Regions from separate parts of the Alkaliphilus sp. B6464 genome, predicted to be linked through region 1. Evidence: riboswitches for the same ligand, from Rfam matches in the RefSeq annotation. Region 1 holds a riboswitch; the other holds the start of a gene.
What was found. A riboswitch is a leader RNA that binds a small molecule or an ion and turns the genes downstream of it on or off. The one in region 1 is predicted to bind cobalamin.
Positions count from the first base shown of each region.

Region 1 (6,152 bases):
GACTCATCTACAAATAGATAGCAATTTTTCTTCTTAATAACTTCCAATAGTGGCATAAGCTCCTCTGGCTCATAAAATACACCTGTTGGATTGTTTGGGTTACAAAGTACCACTACTTGGGGATTTAGATTTTCTATACTCGCTAATAGTTCTGGCATATCTATACGAAATCCAGCCTTTTCATGTGTATAAAAATGAAAAATACTACTACCTGAAACTTGAAAAGCCCTTTCATACTCTGTAAAAGTTGGCTGTATCAACAAAACTTTAGATGCCTTTATAGCTCTAGCAAATAGATAAATAAGCTCCGTCGCACCATTTCCCAAAATTATTTTATCAGCTTCCTTGTCCAAATACTTAGACAAAGTTTCTTTAGCTGTTTTACCATCTATTTCCGGATACCGTATTAACATTGGTAGCTCCTTTTCTAGCTCTTTCATAAGCTTAGATGGTACCCCTAAAGGATTAATATTTACACTAAAGTCTATTACTTCTCTTTGTTTGTGACCAAAATATCCCCCATGCTTATTCAATTTTCTGACTCCCCTTCTATACTATGTTTAGCTTTAAATATTCATTAAAATAAATCCTACTACCATTAAAAACTCTGCACCATACATAATTTTAATAGTATTAATTATATGTTTCGCTGTTAAAGGAGTATCTTCATCGCCTATAGTTGGTTTATATACTCTTTGACCAAAGTATGTATTAGTTCCTCCAAGCTGTATTTTAAGTAGTCCTGCTACAGCCGACTCTGGATAGCCACAATTTGGACTTTTATGGTTTCTTCTATCTCTTATTAGAATTTTAAAGCCTTGCTTAACATTGTAGCCTAGTAATCCTCCCGCTAAGACCATAAAAAGACTACCTATACGAGCAGGAATATAATTTGCTATGTCATCTAGTTTTGCAGATGCATAGCCTATTTCTATATAAGGCTCCTGTAAATATCCAACCATAGAGTCTAAAGTATTTATTACTTTATAGCCCAGAGCAAACTGTACTGGAACTCCGAAGTAAAATCCAATGCCCATGTAAAATAGCGGAGCTAGTACTCCATCGATGGTGTTTTCTGCCACTGTTTCAACAACACCTCTTATTACTTCTTCAAAGTCTAATTGGGAAGTATCTCTTCCAACTAAATAGGATAGCATTTTTCGACTTTTTTCTATATCTTTTTCATACACTGCCTTGTGTACCTTTTTTGCCTCCACATCTAAACATTTAGCAGCTATAGAAGTGTAGAGTAAATATATCATAATTATGGTTTCAAATAATGGATGTATAAGCTGAGTTACTTTAAGTATTAATGTAGACACAGTCAAAACGGTAGCTAAAGATAGTAAAGCTAATATAAATCCTCCCAGCTTTAAATTTAATCCGCTTTTTCTGATGATTTTTTCATATCTACTTATGCTCAATCCTATCCACCTAATTGGATGAGGCCAATTTGGTGGATCACCTAATACAAAGTCTAATGCGACTACAATTAGTAACAAAATGCTATTGTCCATTATTAATCCCCATAATACTTCTAATATTTTCTATATCAATATTCTCTCTAACAGTAGTAGCCAGCTTATCATATTCTAATTCCTTTATTTTTTTATAATCTTCTGCACTGGATTTCTCTTTAATATCTTTTCTTCTACCGGCTTCCTCAGGATCAACCAAGCTATCTTCGTCTTCAATATTAATTTCAAAGTATGGAATTACACCTAAGCAGGGCTTGTTCACCAAATCCTCTAGCATTTTTATGCCTGGTTTTAAAATCTCCAAATCTCCTCTAAATTTGTTTATAATAAATCCTTTTATTCTATTTCGTTCTTCTTCATTAAGGAGCATAATAGTTCCATATATAGAAGCAAAAATACCTCCCCTATCAATATCCCCGATAAGAATAACAGGAGCATCTACTAAGTTTGCTAACCCCATATTTACAATATCATTTTTACTTAAATTAATTTCTGCTGGACTTCCTGCACCTTCAATTACTAAAATATCAAATTTACTACTTAAAACATCATATGCATTCTTTATTACCTTTTTTAGTTCTATCTTTTTCTCTTGGTAAAGTGAAGCTGGCATATTACTAGTTAAAACTCCATTTATTATTACTTGGCTTTTTCTGTCACTGGTGGGCTTTAATAAGATAGGGTTCATTTCTACTGTAACCTCAATTCCAGCCGCTTCTGCCTGTATAGCTTGGGAACCTGCAATCTCTTTACCATCTTTAGTTATAAATGAATTAGATGTCATATTTTGAGATTTAAAAGGTGCTACTGAAAAACCATCTTGCTTAAAAATTCTACATAGTGCAGCAGTTAGTATTGTTTTACCAACTGAAGAGGATGTTCCCTGAAGCATAATATTTTTAGCCAATTTGACACCTCCTTTAGGATTTTATTTTTCTTTTGTCTTGGAAAACAAAAAAACACATAGAGTGTCTATGTGTTGAATTCATCAGATAAGATAAAGTTAGATATGATTATATGATGAACCTTCCATACTTCCCTCCGAAGCTGTGATTCTTTCCTTTTCAAGGCAGGTCTCCTGACTTACAGATCTATTTACTATCTTCCCTTCCCAGTTTCCCAGTGGATACGAAGATTTCATACCTGCTCACAGTAGCGGGGGCTGTAGAGGATTTCAACCTCTTTCCCTTTTAACTTTATAAACAAAGCACCTTGAAATTATTTAATTTTATATTATAAACTTATTATAGTTTAGTTACAATATCATTGTCAACCTAGTAATAGGTTTCTTAATTTGTGCAACTCACACAACTTTCCATTTATATTACCACCTACAATTATTATAGCACCAACTTCTGATATGCCCCTACCATATCCTGTAACAATTGCAGAAAAGATCACATTTATTCGATAGCTAACTCCAATATTTTTTCTTCCTCATAATTAGATATATTTTTTTGATTTGGCTTTGTAATCAGATATGCTATAGTTATAGACCCTACACCACCAACAACTTTGCTTACAATAAAAGGTGTAAGCATAGACTTATCTATTCCTGCAACAAATCCCAGTTGTCCACCTAATACAAAGGCTCCACCTACGGCAAAGGCCGAAACCATTACCTTTCCTCTTTCGTGCATATCGTGCATATTAGCAAACCCCGGTATATTGTTTGCCAAGCTCATAATTAAAGCTGTGGTAGCCTTATCACATATACCCAAAGCATTACCCATTTTTGCTAAAGGCTTTTTAAATACATTGGTCATAACAAGTACCATAGGATAAGCACCAGCTAAAATAATAGAAATACTTCCAACAATTTTAAGTCCTTCCTCAAAAGGCTCCATAGCCGTTATTATTATTTTTCCTGTTACATTTTGTATAATTGAAATTACAAGACCTAATGTCCCTAAGGTTACAATTGACTTGCTAAACCAATAAAATCCTGTAATCATTTTTTGAGGCCATTTACTTAAGCCTATACCTAAAATAAGTGCAATAAAAATAATAGGCAGAAGATTTTTAACTAATATTCCTATTGGTAAGCCCATAGATATGCCCCCTGCAAATCCACTAATAGGAACAGTTAAAAGTCCTGCTAATATTCCCTTTGTAAAATAAGGATAATCTTGTTTTTGAATAAGTCCGGCCCCTATTGGTATAGTAAAAATAACAGCTGTGCCTAAACTAGAAGATAATATTAAACCTGCGAAAAGACCAATTTCCTGATTTTCAGCCATTTTTATCGCAGAAAGATATCCTCCCATATCAGAAGCTAAAATAGATGCAGGAAATATTGCAGGATCTGCCCCTAAAAAAGAAAATACAGGTCCTACTATTTTTTCTAAGCTTGTAGATAATAGAGGTGCTATGGAGTAAATTCCTATAATTGATAAGGCTAAATTCCCCATTGCCATAAACCCTTCTTCAAACTTTTGCCCAAGCCCTAATTTATATCCAAATACCCTATCCAATGCTCCTAATCCCATAAAAACCATAAGAATATATAGTATTATATCATTCATTTTAGACTTATGCCCCTTCTATATATGTTCTTAATTTTTGCACATTTTAACCTTCCTTTACATCGTACAACAGGGCTATTTAAATTGTCAATCTTTTCATTAGTTATATAACTTAACCTTTAGATGCACTATGGGTTTTCCCTTAATAATGACTTAGTTTATTTTTACTTTTAAATTCTATATGAATCTTTCTAAGAGTATAATGGATTATATGATTTTATTAAGAAGGTGATTTATTATGTTTAACAAAACAATTTTTCTAGTTATTAAAGTTAATAAAAAAATTGTAACAGCAATTATTGTATTTATATTACTATTAATTCTTATTCCTCTTTTTATTTCAAACAATCCTATTGCTGTATTTAATACCAACAGAAAAATTATAGTGGTAGATCCAGGACATGGCGGCATAGATGGAGGATCTAGTAGCGCGGGTCTGTTAGAAAAAACTGTAAACTTACAGGTTTCTTTGAAACTAAGAAAGATACTAAAGGATAAGGGTATAAATGTTGTTATGACAAGAAATTCTGATGTATCATTGGAGTCTAAAAGCAATTTAAAGTCTTCAAGATATAATAGAGACCTACATGCTAGGAGAACAATTATAGATAGTAATAATTCTACAGCCTTCGTAAGTGTCCATATGGATTCATATAAAAAGTCCAGTGTAAGAGGTGTTAGAATATTCTATTACTCCGAATCAGAGGAAAGTAAACAACTAGCCCAAAGTATTTGTAATAGCGTAAACAAAATGGTTTTTAAAGACTTTTTAAATATAACAAATGTAAAGGCTGAAATAGCAACTGGTAATTATTATATATTGAGAACATCTAAATCTCCAGGAGTTATAATAGAAACTGGTTTTATAACCAATCCTATAGATAATAAGCTTATACAAACTAATGATTACCAACAAATCATGGCAAAAGCAATAGCAGAAGGTATTGTAGAATATATGTATAGGTAAAAGATTAAAAACTTTATGTTTTCTTAGACAATACGAGTTAGGCTGCCAGCAATTAATATTGCTAACAGCCTAAAATTATTTTTTACTATATAATGGTTAAATCACACTTTAAATTTTGAAGCAATATCTTTCATCTATTCACTAAATTTAATAGAAACCCTGTCCCTTGCTACATATTCCCCTTCCTTTGCGGTATACTCTCCAATCTCTATACTACCAGACTCACTATTAGGCTTAGGATAAGTTATTTCAGTATCAAATTTCCCCCAATTAGGTCCACCTGCATCTGCCTGTAAATGCTCTTCATAAATCACTTTATCCTTATCATCTAAAACTCTTACAGAAAATGCACCTTCAAAGGCAATAATCTTACCTTTAATTCTTACTGGATTGCTTATACCTTCATTTTCTTTAGGCAATTCAAGTTTTGCTAATATAAGTTTTTCTTTAGATTTAAATACTTCCTCATTTTTTGTTCTTATTTCATATTGACCGACTGAATCTGAAGGAATTTCTAATATAACTGAAGGATATGTAATAGCTTGACTAACTATCTCCCCTTCCTTCGGCTCTACTATTTCAAATTTAATAACTCTATGATATTCTTCTCCTGAATAATCTTTTATATGAATAGAATAGCCTCCAGTAGGTCTCTCTTTAGAGTTTATTCTAATATAGGTAGCATCAGGGTGCTGAAAAACATAAGCGCCTTCTATTTTATCAAATTCATGGAACCACTCTTTAGCAGCTTCTAATATTGACTCTTCCTCTACTATTTTCATCTTATTCTTTATACTTTCATCTATAGTATTTCTTGATTCCATAGCTTCTTTATCCTTATCTATATTATTGTCAATTTTATCTTCTGGTTTTTCAGAAGGAGTAGGCCCTTTACTTATATTACAACCCGTTATAGTTATAGCTAATAACATACTAATTAAAAGTAAAGGAACTCTATTCTTAAAAATTCCTATTTTACTAACTTTCATCCATATCCACTCCCTTTTTATTTAGATTATATTAATGTTTATCAAATCTAAAGCTAAGCCTATGTATAAAACTTATTCCCTTGTATATTATACCCCCGATATCATCTGTATAGCATTTAAATATTTATTAATTTTAATGATCTTTTCAACTAAATATCATTAAAATTTTAAAAAATATTCACAAAAATACAAT
Region 1 is NZ_CP058557.1:1,807,166-1,813,317, reverse strand. Features, by position in the region: gene cobD (threonine-phosphate decarboxylase CobD) at 1-533, opposite strand, end outside; gene cbiB (adenosylcobinamide-phosphate synthase CbiB) at 567-1,517, opposite strand; gene HYG84_RS08805 (cobyric acid synthase) at 1,507-2,385, opposite strand; cobalamin riboswitch at 2,530-2,708, opposite strand; gene HYG84_RS20520 (hypothetical protein) at 2,748-2,879, opposite strand; gene eutH (ethanolamine utilization protein EutH) at 2,882-4,003, opposite strand; gene HYG84_RS08790 (N-acetylmuramoyl-L-alanine amidase family protein) at 4,242-4,970, shown strand; gene HYG84_RS08785 (Gmad2 immunoglobulin-like domain-containing protein) at 5,105-5,959, opposite strand.

Region 2 (6,152 bases), 1.5 Mb from region 1:
AAGGCTACAAGGAAGCACCAGTTATAGTTAACGGTGAGTTGGTGCCAGGAATTGGTGGTGGCATTTGTCAAGTATCTACAACATTATATCAAGCGACTCTTAGGTCAGATGTAGAAGTAACATCAAGAAGAAATCATGGTCGGCCTGTAGGGTATGTTCCCATTGGGCAAGATGCAACTGTTGCCTATGGCTACATAGACTTTAAGTTTAGAAACAATAAGGATTATCCTATTTACATTGAAAGTTATATTAAGGAAGAGCAAGTACATGTAAAACTATATAGCAAGAAAACTAATAATATGTCTATAGATTTAGAATCCGAAATCATTGAAGTAGTCAAACCCGAAATGGAAGTAAAAAAGGATCCTAATATGGATGTTGGAGAAAGAAGAATTAATAAAGCTGGCAAAAAAGGTTATCGTGTAGTTACATATAAAGTGTATTTGCAAGATGGTAATGAGTTAAAAAAAGAAGTGATTTCTAAAGATTACTATCCACCTAGAGCTGGTATTGTTATAGAAGGAATAAAACAATAATATTTTATTTATCTCAAAAACTATGTGATTGTCCCATAGTTAATTATAATCAAATTTGCTATAATATAATTAACTTTAGAGGGAGGTAGTTTCAAGATGGAAGTAGAGAACTTACTATACGATAAAGATTGTACTTGTCCGATATGTAAAAACCAATTTACTACAAAAAAGGTGAGGACTCGGTCACTTAGGATAGAAAATCGAGAAGATGATTTTAATGTTATTTATAAAAATATAAATCCAAATTATTATTATATTTGGGTATGTCCTAAATGTGGATATAGTTCTACAGAAAAAGAATTTGAAAATATTAATAAAAATCAGGCTACAATATTACAGCAATCGATAGGAGTTAAATGGAATGAGCGGAGTTTCAGCGGAGTGCGTACCTTTCACGAAGCGGAAGAAAGTTATAAAATGGCATTGTTAGTTGCTCAAATATTAAAAAAGTCGAAGGCATACACTGGTGGAATATGTTTGAGGTTGGCATGGCTATATAGAGAAGCTAAAAGTCCAAAAGAAGAAGAATTTTTAAATTATGCACTAAATTTCTTCCAAAATGCCTATCAAACAGAAAGATTAGATGCAGCAGGTCTGGATGAAGTAACTTTGGCATATTTAAATGGTGAATTAAATAGAAGGCTTGGAAGACAAAGAGAAGCTATTAAATGGTATAGTGTAGCACTAGATCACCCCGATATTAAAACAAAACGACATATTCAATTGAAAGCTAGAGAACAATGGAGATTAGCAAGGGAGCAATATGGTCATGAAAAAGATGAAGCTAACTAAAGCTATTATTTATTATAGTAAAATAGTAGTCAATAATATAGTTCTTTATGTCGCATCTTTGAATGAAGGACTTGTATCAATTGGCATTGATCAAAGTGAAGAGGATTTTATTAGAAGTATAAAAAAAGATTTTCCTATGCATCAACTTTTGTATGATAAAGAGGAAAATGCAATATACATAAATCAGTTATACGAATATTTTGAGGGTAAGAGAACAGAATTTACGATTCCACTTTATATGGTGGGGACCGATTTTCAAAGAAAAGTATGGAATGCATTATTAGATATACCCTATGGTCAAACTATAACATATAAAGATTTGGCCTATAGTATTGATAATCCTAAGGCCGTAAGAGCTGTTGGAGGGGCGAATAATAAAAATAGAATTCCTATTATTATTCCATGTCATAGAGTAATAGGGACTAATAAAAAGTTAGTAGGTTACGGTGGTGGACTGCATATTAAAGAAAAATTGCTGAATATTGAAGGAATAAAAGTTGAAGGTGAAAAGGTGGTAGAATAATACCACTTTTATTTTTTGCAATTTAGGGTCATAGAATTAGTATCTATCGGATAAATATAATTGAGATAATGAAAAGAGAAGGGGGAAGACAATGGAAGTTACTAAACTAAATCCAATTATTTTTATTCCTGGTTTAATGGGATCTATTGGCGGAGAGATGTTAGGATGTCAAATTGAGTGGGGTTTTGGTGTGGCAGGTTGGTTCTATAAACCATTTCTAAAAGAATTAGAGAAATTAGGATATAAATTAAATGAGAATTTATTTGTTTGTTATTATGATTGGCGAAAAAGCTGTAGGGAAATAGTAAAGGAGTTTTTACAACCTTTAATATTACGGGTAAAAGAAAAGCATCCTAATCAAAAAGTTGATTTATTATGTCATAGTATGGGTGGAGTGGTAGCTCGTACTTATATTCAAAGTATAGAATACTCCTATAATGTTAGAAGTTTAATATGTTTTGGAACTCCTAATAAGGGAAACATTGAAGCCTATCATTTGTGGGGAACTGGAAAACTAATGAAGAAAACAGATACCGAAAAAGAACTATTTGACATTATACGCAGAGGATACATTTGGCTACTTACTAAGATACTAGATATACCTTTGGGGACAGAGAACATTGAAAAATTACATGAGAATTTTCCAGGATTAAGAGATTTAATACCTACAGATGATTATGGAAAAATATTATGCTGTAAAATTGATAATGATTACCACTATATTCCGAGAAAATATACACTTTATAATAATTATTTATTAAATGAGCTAAATAAAAATATAGATACATTAAATAATCGAGTTAAAAATCTATATTGTTTTGTTGGGACTAACAAGGAAACAGACAAAGTCCTATTACTAGATACAGAATTATTATTTAAATATAAAAAAGCATATGTTATAGGATCATTGAAAACAAAAGAAGGAGATGGGACAGTAACCGTTAATAGTGCAACTATAGATAATGCAGAAACATTTATAATGGAAGGAAGCCATAGTGAAATTTTATTAAGCTCTATGGAATATCTTGCAGACATATATAATTTAGATCGTTCATTATTTAACAAAGGTTCTGTAGAGCCTAAAGTATATCCATTAGGGATAATATTAAAAAAATATATTAATATAGAACTGAAAAAGGGAAGAGATATAATCGGTAAATTTATAGATGGAAAATTTATTACAGAGTATGAGCATATTTGCCAAGAGTTTGGAAAAGATTATTTGTGGATCATGTTAAAACACGTACCTAGTGGTGAATATATTTTAGAAACATCTGGCAAATATAAAGAAGATCATAATATTTTTGTAATAGGATCTATGATAGAAGAAGAATTAACAGAGACAGATGTACGAAAAGAAGAAACGGGTAGAATGTATTTTTCCTTTAAGGTATGAGATTAACAAAAGAAGTATAGCATAAAAAAGAATTGAAAATATTCCTCTTTTTTGATATCATTAAGGCGATCTAAATATTGACGGTGCTCAATTGAGCTTAAAAGGGAAAATGGTGAAAATCCATTACAGCCCCCGCTACTGTAAGTGATGATGAAACAGCAATATACCACTGGTCTTGACCGGGAAGGTGCTGAAGTAAAGTGATTCACGAGTCAGGAGACCTACCAAGTTTTAGCATATGCAGCCTTCGGAGGGATAGGTGAACGGTTAGTGTGTTTAAAATCCTTTACCATTTGGTGAGGGATTTTTTATATTTAAAATGGAAGTAAGAAACTATAGGAGGAGGATGTTTTTATGAGAAAATCAAAAGCAACTATATTTTTAGTAGTATTAATGCTATTAACAACCTTGCTATTTGGTTGTGTCAAAGAACAAAAGGAGAATTTACAGGGGGATGTAGGTAACAATATAGGGAATACAGCCTATCCTATGGATATTGTAGATGGATTTGGAAATTCTGTAACAATAGAGAAGCAACCAGAAAGAGTCGTTTCGATTGCGCCTAGTCAAACAGAAATTCTATTTGCTTTAGGATTAGAGGATAAAATTGTAGGAGTATCGGATTTTTGTGATTATCCTATAGAAGCCCTAGAGAAAGAAAAGGTAGGTAATGCCTTTGCAATAAATGTAGAGAAAATATTAGAGTTAAATCCAGATGTAGTATTCCTATATAACGAAGCCCTTCCTGAGTCTATAGAACAAATAAAGGCAAGTGGAATAGCGGTAATGTTATATTCGCCTGAAACAATCGATGAAATTTTTAATACCATATTACAATTAGGTGAAGTAATGGGTGTAGAAGAAGAATCGGAACAAATAGTAAATGAAATGCAGGAAAAAAGAGATAATATTGTTGATAAAGCTAAGAATGAGAAGAAAGCAAGAGTGTTTTATCAAGTTTGGGACGAGCCTTTAATGACAGCTGGTGAAGGGTCATTCATAAATGAGTTAATTACTTTAGCTGGTGGAGAAAATATTGCAGCTGATGGGGATGGAGCTTATCCTCAATATAGTGTTGAAGCTATGGTGGAAAAAGATCCTGAGATTTATATAGCACCAGCTCATACTGCTGAAAACTTCACTTTAAATCCTGAGCAAATGAAAGAATTAAAAAATATAATAAAATCTAGACCAGGTTATGATGTTATTACTGCCGTTAAAAATGATAAAATAGAGTTATTAGATCCTAATATAGTATCAAGACCAGGTGTTAGAACAATTGAGGCCTTAGAGTTATTTGCAAAGGCTATACATCCAGAAGTATTTTAATAATATATTCTAGCTATTTTAATGGGAATATATATGGAGGCAGACTGTCTATGGAAAAGCACAATTATCTAAAAATATTTCCACTACTACTAATGACATTGATGATAACAATATCTATATCCTTAGTTATTGGAGTGGCTAATGTAACTATTATTGATAGCATAAAAATCATTTTAAAAACCATTCCCATAGTAGGAGATTATATTGATGTTTCAAATATACAAAAATCTCATATTGCAATTATACAAAACATTCGACTACCAAGAGTATTACTTTCTTTTCTAGTTGGATATGGATTATCAATTGTAGGCGTAGCTTTTCAAGGAATGTTAAAGAATCCTATGGCTGATCCTTTTATAGTAGGTACTTCTTCAGGAGCAGCTTTAGGGGCTTCTATAGCTATTTTGCTAAAGTTAAATAAAATGTTTTTTGGTATAGGAATTGTATCTATATTTGCGTTTGCAGGCGCTTTGTTAGCTACATTAATTGTATATAATATGGCTAGAATAAAGGGAAAAGTACCAGTAACTACATTATTATTAGCAGGAATTGCTACAGGGCAGTTTTTTACTGCTATAATGTCCTTTATAATGACAATTTCAACAAGAGATGTAAGTACAATTATTTTTTGGACAATGGGAAGTTTTTCAGGAAGAGGATGGAGTCATGTACAAATAGCTATAATACCAGTTTTATTGGGTAGTATCATAATATATATTTTTTCAAAGGACTTAAATATTATGTTATTAGGTGAAGATAGTGCACAGAACATGGGAGTTGAAACAGAAAAGGTTAAAAAAGTAATTTTAATTACCAGTGTATTAATAACAGCTTTTTTAGTTTCTGTTAGCGGAATAATCGGTTTTGTAGGTCTTATTGTGCCTCATATGGTTCGTTTACTTATGGGTCCAGACCATCGTATACTTATACCTGCTAGTGGACTAGTAGGAGGAATATTTTTAATTGTTGCAGATACTTTATCAAGAACGATTATTGCACCTACTGAAGTGCCTGTTGGTATTATTACTGCTTTAGCAGGAGGGCCTTTTTTTATTTACTTGCTTAGGAAAACAAAACGAACAATATAGGTGGTTATTGTATGGGAAAATGTATTGAAACAAAGGACTTAGTATTTCTTTACGATGAAAGGGTAATCTTAAATGATATTAATTTAAAGATTACAAAAGGCAGTATTATAACAATGATAGGACCTAATGGTTCAGGAAAATCAACATTATTAAAAAATTTAGCATCAACTTTAATGCCTAAAGTTGGAACTGTTCTACTAGATAATAGAGAATTAAAAAGTTATCCGTTAAAGGAATTAGCTCGTGAAATAGCTGTAGTTCCACAGAATACAAATATTGAATATGATTTTACTGTTCATGAAATTGTTTTAATGGGTAGAAATCCTTATGTAGGGAGATTCCAACAGGAAACTTTTAAAGATATTGCTGTAGTAAAGGAAGCAATGGAAAGAACGAATACGTGGCATTTGAGAGATAGAAGCATAAATCAGTTAAGTGGCGGGGAAAGTCAAAGGGTAGTTATTGCAAGAGCATTAGCTCAAGAGCCA
Region 2 is NZ_CP058557.1:3,322,595-3,328,746, reverse strand. Features, by position in the region: gene HYG84_RS16925 (VanW family protein) at 1-536, shown strand, start outside; gene HYG84_RS16920 (DUF2225 domain-containing protein) at 633-1,328, shown strand; gene HYG84_RS16915 (methylated-DNA--[protein]-cysteine S-methyltransferase) at 1,306-1,851, shown strand; gene HYG84_RS16910 (lipase family alpha/beta hydrolase) at 1,943-3,247, shown strand; cobalamin riboswitch at 3,317-3,490, shown strand; gene HYG84_RS16905 (ABC transporter substrate-binding protein) at 3,602-4,576, shown strand; gene HYG84_RS16900 (FecCD family ABC transporter permease) at 4,627-5,664, shown strand; gene HYG84_RS16895 (heme ABC transporter ATP-binding protein) at 5,676-6,152, shown strand, end outside.
Region 2: linked by a shared signal. The riboswitch ahead of HYG84_RS16905 (ABC transporter substrate-binding protein) and the one ahead of HYG84_RS08805 (cobyric acid synthase) in region 1 are both predicted to bind cobalamin.